Regions from separate parts of the Nocardia sp. NPDC047648 genome, predicted to be linked through region 1. Evidence: riboswitches for the same ligand, from Rfam matches in the RefSeq annotation. Region 1 holds a riboswitch; the other holds the start of a gene.
The links. Region 1 has a riboswitch for S-adenosylmethionine ahead of ABZ803_RS27810 (aminotransferase class V-fold PLP-dependent enzyme). Riboswitches for the same ligand answer to the same signal wherever they lie in the genome.
Positions count from the first base shown of each region.

Region 2: linked by a shared signal. The riboswitch ahead of ABZ803_RS22505 (amino acid ABC transporter permease) and the one ahead of ABZ803_RS27810 (aminotransferase class V-fold PLP-dependent enzyme) in region 1 are both predicted to bind S-adenosylmethionine.

Region 1 covers NZ_JBEYSX010000015.1:151,601-155,589, reverse strand. Annotated here, with positions in the region: gene ABZ803_RS27815 (flavin reductase family protein) at 1-385, shown strand, start outside; gene ABZ803_RS27810 (aminotransferase class V-fold PLP-dependent enzyme) at 462-1,781, opposite strand; SAM riboswitch class IV at 1,829-1,942, opposite strand; gene ABZ803_RS27805 (Pls/PosA family non-ribosomal peptide synthetase) at 2,613-3,989, shown strand, end outside.
Region 2 covers NZ_JBEYSX010000011.1:24,452-28,440, forward strand. Annotated here, with positions in the region: gene ABZ803_RS22495 (ABC transporter substrate-binding protein) at 1-26, opposite strand, end outside; gene ABZ803_RS22500 (amino acid ABC transporter ATP-binding protein) at 26-793, opposite strand; gene ABZ803_RS22505 (amino acid ABC transporter permease) at 790-1,797, opposite strand; SAM riboswitch class I at 1,825-1,918, opposite strand; gene ABZ803_RS22510 (hypothetical protein) at 2,304-3,011, shown strand; gene ABZ803_RS22515 (glycosyltransferase family A protein) at 3,015-3,989, opposite strand, start outside.

The DNA of each region.
Region 1 (3,989 bases):
CTCGCTGTCACTGGACCCGCCGCTGGTGTCGTTCAATATCGCGCACACCTCCTCCAGCCTGTCCGCCATGCTGGACGCCGAGTCCGTCGTCATCCACTTCCTCGGCGAACACCAGCAACACCTGGCCCACCGGTTCTCCAGGACCGCGGAGGAGCGCTTCACCGACCGCGCCCTGTGGACCACCTTGGACACCGGCGAACCGGTCCTGCACGGCACCCCCATCTGGTTGCGCGCCACGGTGCACCAACTGATCCCCATCGGCGACCACACCTTCGTCGTCGGCTTGGTCACCCGGGTCCACGACAACACCGACGAGAAACCCGCCGCCGCGCCATTGCTGTACTACAACGGGCGCTACTACCGACCGATCGCCCTGAGCGACTGACCCGCGTCGCCTACGCCGCGTAGACACCGCCCGCAGCTCACGAGGCGCGACTGCGCGGATCGGGAAGAGCGCGGTTTCAGCCGACGAGGCAGGGGGCCGCGCCGGTGGGGGCGGTGGAGGTGAAGGGGCGCGTTTCGGGGGTGGGGTTCCAGACGCCGTTCTCGGCGGCGTAGTTCCAGGTGGGGCCCGTTCGCGCGAGGATGGCGATCGCCTCGATCAGGCGGTCCACGTCGGCGGAGGTGGTGCCGAGGCCGATGCTGGCGCGCAGTGCGCCGCTCGAGCCGAGCCGGGCGAGCAAGGGGTGGGCGCAGAAACGTCCGTCGCGCACACCGATGCCGTGTTCGGCGGAGAGATAGGCGGCAACGTGGCCGGGGGCGAAATCGTCCAGGGTGAAGGCGACGATGCCGACGGAATCGGGGCTGTCGATCCAGATCCGCAGCAGGTGGACGCCGGGGATCGTGGCCAAGCCGTCGCGCAGGCGGTCGGCGAGCCGGTGTTCGTGCGCGGCAAGGGTTTCGGCGTCGATCCCGCTGAGCGCGTCACAAGCCGCGGCCAGCGCGGCGGCGCCGAGCACGTTCGGCGAGCCTGCTTCGTGCCGCTGCGGAGCGGACGCCCATTCGGCCGCGTCGCTGCGCACCTCACGCACCGCGCCGCCGCCCGCGAGGTAGGGCTGCGCCGCGTCGAGCCAATCCCGCTTGCCCACCAGCACACCGGCGCCGAACGGCGCGTAGAGCTTATGCCCGGAGAACGCCAGGTAGTCGATCGCGGTGTCCCGCAGGCTGATCCGCCGATGCGGCGCCAACTGGGCGGCGTCCACCAGGATCCGGGCGCCGCACTGATGCGCGATGGTGGCCAGCCGTTCCAGCGGAAGCACCTCGCCGGTCACGTTCGACGCGCCGGTCACCGCGAGCAATGCGGCCGGCTTGCTGCACAGTTCGGCGACCAGCCTGCCGATGGTCTCCTCGACCGTGTCGGCGGCCCGCACGACGCGCCTGCCCCGCTTGGTCCACGGCAGGAAGTTGGCGTGGTGCTCGATGTCGAGCACCACGGTGTCCCCGGGGACGCAGGAGGCCAGCAGGTTCAGCGAGTCGGTGGTGTTGCGGGTGAAGACCACCACCTGATCGTCGGCGGCGTCGAGGAACCGGGACACCGATCCGCGAGCGGCTTCGTAGCACTCGGTGGAGATCCGCGAGGCGTAGCCGGCGCCGCGGTGCACGCTCGCGTAGTACGGCAGCAACTGCTGCACCCGGTCGGTGACCTGGGCCAACGCGGGCGCACTCGCGGCGTAGTCGAAGTTGGCGTAGGTCGCCGATCCGCCGTGCACCAGCGGCACGCGCAGTTCGTCGCCGGACACCCGGGCGAGTGCGGCACAGGAGTTGTCGACAGCAGTAGTCATCACGTGAATCCCGTCGGCTCAGGGACTCGCGACCGAACGATTCGGCGAGTCCGCGCTTGCCGCGCCCGGTTGGGCGGCGGCCGGGTCGTCACCCGGAGCACCCCACCGCGGAGGAGGGTTGCCGGCCAGCAAGCCGGGGCTTTGCGCTGGCACTCATGACCAGACCCGAGAGTGGCAGAAGCGCCCCGGCACTGTCAACCACGTTCCACCCGAGTCCCCACGAGCACCGCGTGGACATAACCACCACGCGTCGGCCATTACAAGCACCCCCACGACGACGCGCGAGCCGCGCCCGACGCGGGCTTTCGCGTCTCGGCACCGGCCTGTCCACGGGTGAACGCGCCTCGGTTCGCTCGGCGGTTACCACCGACCCGATCCGATGCCGATGCGACTCGGTCCCCGCTCGTTTCCCGCATCGGCGCAGCTTCTCGAGCGCCTCCGTATCTCGAACCGCTGAACCCGATCGCGGCGCGCCCCGCTGCGACTCCCCCGATGACCGGCCGGAACGAACCGGCGTCCCGGCCCTCGCGAGGACCAGATCCGGACCGCTCGATGAGCCGAATCACACCTTCGGATCAGCGATCTCCCGGCGAACGCGGCGGGCGAGCCGCCCACCAGCGTTTTGCCCCGCCGGAACGGCGAATATCGATCCCACCTGCAACAACTCGCATCGCGCCCACCGATCCGGCATCCGGTTCGGTGAACAACAAGCGACGACAACCCCGGGTACCGTGGACAGCTGGCCACAGCGCTGTTTGCCCTTTGGTAACCCAGCTATGACACAACAACGGGAAAGTGTGAGGCAAGTCGATGGGAGGTGCGCACAGCACCATGCTCGAGACAGACGTCGACGCGCCGGCGGGCCCGTTGTCACGCGGCGATCGCGCACCGGAGGCCAGGACGCTCGTCGACATCCTGACCGCGACGGCACTCGCCCATCCCGACGCCCCCGCCATCGACGACGGCCACGTGGTGCTGTCCTATCTGGAATTGGTCGTCGAGATCGAGAACACCATGGCCCGGCTCGCCACCGCGGGCGTGCGGCCCGGCGATCGGGTCGGCGTGCGCATGCCGTCGGGCACCCGCGGGCTCTATGTGACCATCCTCGCCGTCCTCTACTCCGGCGCCGCTTACGTGCCGGTCGACGCCGACGACCCGGACGAGCGCGCCCAGCTGGTCTTCGGGGAAGCGCAGGTCACCGCGATCGTGACCGCCGAAGGCATCGAGACCACGGCCGCGGGCATCCGCGCAGCGGAGCAGCAGCGCGAACAGACCTGGTCGACGCTGCCCACTCCCGGCGACGACGCCTGGATCATCTTCACCTCCGGTTCCACCGGCACTCCGAAAGGCGTTGCCGTCACTCATCGCAACGCGGCCGCCTTCGTCGACGCCGAGGCCGATCTTTTCCTGCGCGACGCCCCGATCGGTCCGGGTGACCGGGTGCTGGCGGGTCTGTCGGTCGCCTTCGACGCGTCCTGCGAGGAGATGTGGCTGGCCTGGCGCAACGGCGCCTGCCTGGTGCCCGCCCCGCGTGAGCTGGTGCGCACCGGCGCCGACCTCGGCCCGTGGCTGGTGCGGCGGGAGATCAGCGTGGTCTCGACCGTCCCGACCCTGGCGGCGACCTGGCCGGTGGAGGCATTGGAGGCGGTGCGCCTGCTCATCTTCGGTGGCGAGGCCGTCCCGCCGGAGCTCGCCGAGCGCCTCGCGGGGAACGGCGATTCGGCTCGCGAGGTGTGGAACACCTACGGCCCCACCGAGGCCACGGTCGTCGCCTGCGCCGCGCGCTTGGACGGCCGGTGGCCGATCCGAATCGGCCTGCCGCTCAACGGCTGGGACCTCGTCGTGGTGGACCAGGCGGGTAACCCGGTGGCCGAGGGGGAATCCGGCGAACTGGTGATCGGCGGCGTCGGACTGGCTCGCTATCTCGACCCGGTCAAGGACGCCGAGAAGTACGCGCCGCTGCCTTCTGTCGGCTGGGAGCGCGCCTACCGCAGCGGTGACCTGGTCCGCAACGACAGCGCCGGACTGGTCTTCCTCGGCCGCGCCGACGATCAGATCAAATTGGGCGGGCGGCGCATCGAACTCGGCGAGATCGACAACGCTCTGCAACACCTGCCCGGCGTCACGGGCGCCGCGGCGGCCATCCGGACCACCAAGGCGGGCAACAAGCTTCTGGTCGGCTATCTGACCGGCCCCGGCCCGGACTTC
Region 2 (3,989 bases), on a different contig from region 1:
GAGAACTTCATCGGATACCTGTTCATCAGCGGACTCGGGAAAGGAAGGCGCGGGTGCGCGGGTGCTCGGGATGGTCGAGCACGGCCGAGGGCGGGCCCTGCTCGACGATGACGCCCTCGTCGAGGAACACCACCGTGTCGGCCACCTCACGGGCGAAACCGATCTCGTGCGTGACGATCACCAGTGCGGTGCCGCCGTGCGCGAGATCGCGGATCACGTCGAGCACCTCGCCGACCAGTTCCGGGTCCAGCGCGGAGGTGGGTTCGTCGAACAGGATCACGCGCGGCCGCAGCGCCAGCGCCCGCGCGATCGCCACCCGCTGCTGCTGCCCGCCCGACAACCGGCGCGGATACGCGTCGGCCAACTGTCCGATGCCGACCCGCTCCAGCAGCCGGTGCGCCTCGCGCTCCACCTCCGTCCGGTCGCGTCGCTGCGCGGAAAGCGGTGCGAGCGTGACGTTCTCGAGCACGGTCAGGTGGGGGAACAGATTGAACTGCTGGAAGACGAAGCCGATCCGCGAGCGCTGTTTGCGCACTTCGCGGTCGGGCAGCGCGTGCAGGCGGTCGCGGCGCAGCCGATAGCCGATCAGCTCGCCGTCGATGCGCACGATGCCCGCGTCCAGCGACTCCAGGTGGTTCACCACGCGCAGCAGGGTCGACTTGCCCGAACCGGACGGACCGATCACGGTGACCACTTCGCCGGAGCGCACAGTGAGATCGATGCCGCGCAGCACCGGATGCGCGCCGAAAGATTTCCGGACGCCGCGGATCTCCACGGCGGGGGCCGCGCTCATCGGGTCGCTCCGCGCGGTGCGGCGGGACCGGCCTCGGCGACCTCGCGCAGCTTCTGCCACGCGCGTCGCAGCGGTGTCGGCGGCGGCGTGCGGTGCGCGCCCTTGGCGTAGTGGCGTTCGATGTAGTACTGCGCCACCGACAGCACGGTGGTGAGCACGATGTACCAGACCGTCGCGACCATCAGCAGCGGCACCACCCGCCCGTTGCGCCCGTAGATGACCTGGACCTGGTAGAACAGCTCGGCGATCGCCATCACCGACACGATCGAGGTGCCCTTGAACAGGCTGATCACCTCGTTGGTCGCGTTCGGCAGGATCGAGCGCATGGCCTGCGGCGCCACCACCGTGCGGAACTGCCGCAGCCGTGGGATCCCCAGCGCGGCGGCGGCTTCCAGTTGACCGGCGTCCACCGCGATGAACCCGGCCCGGATGATCTCGGCCGAATACGCCGCCTGATGCAGGGCCAACCCGATCACGGCGGCGGTGAAACCGCTGATCACCCCGTTCACCTCGAAGGTGAACAGCGCGGGCCCGAACGGGATGCCGATCGAGACGGTCCGGTACAGGTAGGCGATGTTGAACCAGAACAGCAGCTGCACGATCAGCGGGATCGAACGGAACGCCCAGATGTAGACCCACGAGATCACCCGCAGCACCGGATTGTTCGACAGCCGGGCGACCGCGAGCGCGGTGCCGAGCAGAAAGCCCAGCGCCGTGCCCCATGCGGTCAGCTCCACGGTGACCCGCAACGCCGACAGCACCGACTTCGCGGTGATGTACTGCGCGAACGTCGGCCAGTCCCACCCGGGGTTGGTGGCCAGCCCGTGCACGAACTGGGCGAGCAGGATCAGCGCGACGGCACCGACTACCCAGCGCCAGGGGTGCCGGGTCTTGGCCACGGTCGGCGGTGTGCCGTACTCGGGGGCGTCCGGCGCGGGGAGGGGTGTGCCGGCCGCGTCCGGTTCGCGCGCCGGGGCGGTCGCGGGCGCGGTGGACGCACTCATGACGGGTCCTCGATGATCACTTCGGTTCCTCCATCGGTCCCGGCGGAAGCACCCGCACCCGGTGGCCGGGGGGTTGCTGCGACGTCGACGAGCCAGGTCTCTCGGTCGCTCTGGATGGTTGGCGCCGACCCCCTGTCAACCGATGTCAGGGGCGAGCCGAATCATGATGCCCAGCAAGGGAAGGCTGGAACAAGAGAAGTAATCAGCGTGAGCGTAGACCTTGTCCACGCCAGTTGATCGGGTCTTTGTAGTAACCAGGCGTGCGCTGCTTCGCCGAGGGGCGGGGTGAACCTGTCGCGTCGTCGCGGACGGGCGTCCAGCGCCGGAAGACGGCGGCCCGATGCAGCATACGGGTATCGCCAAGGCTGGGGAACGCGGGTCGGCCACGCGGAAGCCTATTTCGGGCAAACGAGACTCGCCGCGAAATTGCTGTACGCAATCCGTGCTGTTGGAGCCGTTTGCCGGAGTACTGTGCCCCTCGATCGTTCCGCCGATGAGGAGGTTTCGTGATCATTTTGCGTCGTCTGACCCAATTGTCCGCTGTCGCGACCTGTTCGGTCGCCCTCGCGTTTGCCGGGCCGGGTGCCGCGTTCGCGGCTCCGGATGCCACGATTCCCGCGTTCTCCGATCTCTCCGCGCCGATCGCCGCCCCCGGTGACCTGTTCGGCGCCTATCAAACCGCGCTCGACGCGCTGCGCGCGCTCGGTATCCAGCCGTTCGCGTACCCGAGCGCGTCGGCGTTCTGCCTCGACAACACCACGGCCGGGCTGGCGCCCGCGGTGGCCGGAGCCATACCCGGGCCGTGGCCGAAGAACACCGTGCAGCTTCCCGGACTGGACCTCAGCGCCGTCAAGGCCGGGCAAGCCATGTTCACCTTCGTGCCCTACGGCCTCGGGCCGGACGGGGCGAACACCGCCGGAATGCAGGTGGCCTGGCTCAATCTGAGCAACGGACGCAGCGGAACGGCCGCCATGGGACCGCTGGCCGACATCGCCCGCGCGATGATCCCCGCTGCCGTACCCGCGGACCAGCGGCCGGTGGCCGAGCAGGCGATCCGGGACTTCCTCTTCGCGGCCCTCCCCATGGGCGGGGTGCGGGCGGTCCCGGTGGACACCGGCAAGGGCACCGTTCTCGCCGCGGTGTTCGGCACGGTGCAGAACGGCGCCAAGTCCTGCTTCTTCCTGCCGACGGTCGGAGTCACCGCGGTCCCGTGAGATTCAGCTGTCGCGGCGCGGCGCCGCCGCTGGGAGCGAACGCCCCTTCCAGTGCGCCGTGCCGCGACGGCGGGCCCGGTGCGAACGCGCCCACAGCAGCAGATACGCCGCCACCGACACCGGATGCGCGAAGGCGGCAGGCACGTCCGCGCGTCCCAGCGGGCCGCCGGTCTCGGTCGAGCGGGCCAGCAGGCGCCCGGCGACGGCGGCGAGCCAGCCGATCGCGCCCGTCCGGCGGACCGCCCCCCTGCCGAGCACGGCGGCCGCGGGCGGTACCCAATAGGCAAGGGCCGCAACGAGTCCCACCGCCGCTCCGCCTGTGATCGTGCCGTCGTAGGCCGACCAGAGCCAGCGGGTGTAGCCCGCGTCGAGGTCGGCGGCGCCGCGATACATCCTGGTGCGGGCCAGCTCTCCGGCGGCCACCAGAGCGGTGGCGTGACCGGCTCGCCGCAGCGTACGGGCGATGTCGAGGTCCTCGGTGACGCTCCCGGCCACGGCCGTGTGGCCGCCGACCGCGCGGTAGGCGGCGTTGTCGAACACGAGGAACTGGCCGCAGGCCACCGCCGTGGCGGGCCGCGGGCTCCGGTCGGCCACGACGATCGGCAGCGTGGAGGCCCACGACCAGCACAGCAGTGGCTGCACCACGGCTTCCGCCACGGAATCGGCCACTTGCAGGGGCCAGGGGGAGACCAGCGCGGCCGCGCGCGTGCGCAGCGCGCCGACCGCCGCGGCGAGCGCCGTGGGGGCCAGCCGCACGTCGGCGTCCAGGAAGATCAGCACCGGCGTCGACACCTCCTCCGCGAGCCGGACGCAGGCGGCGGCCTTTCCGGTCCAGCCGGCGACCGGATCGGACTCGGTGCGCAGCAGGGTGAAACGCGGGTCGTCACCGATCGCCGCCAGGGCGGCGGCGCCGGTGTCGTCGGTGGACGCGTCATCGAGGATGCGCACCGCGAGACGCGGTACACCCACCTGCGCGCG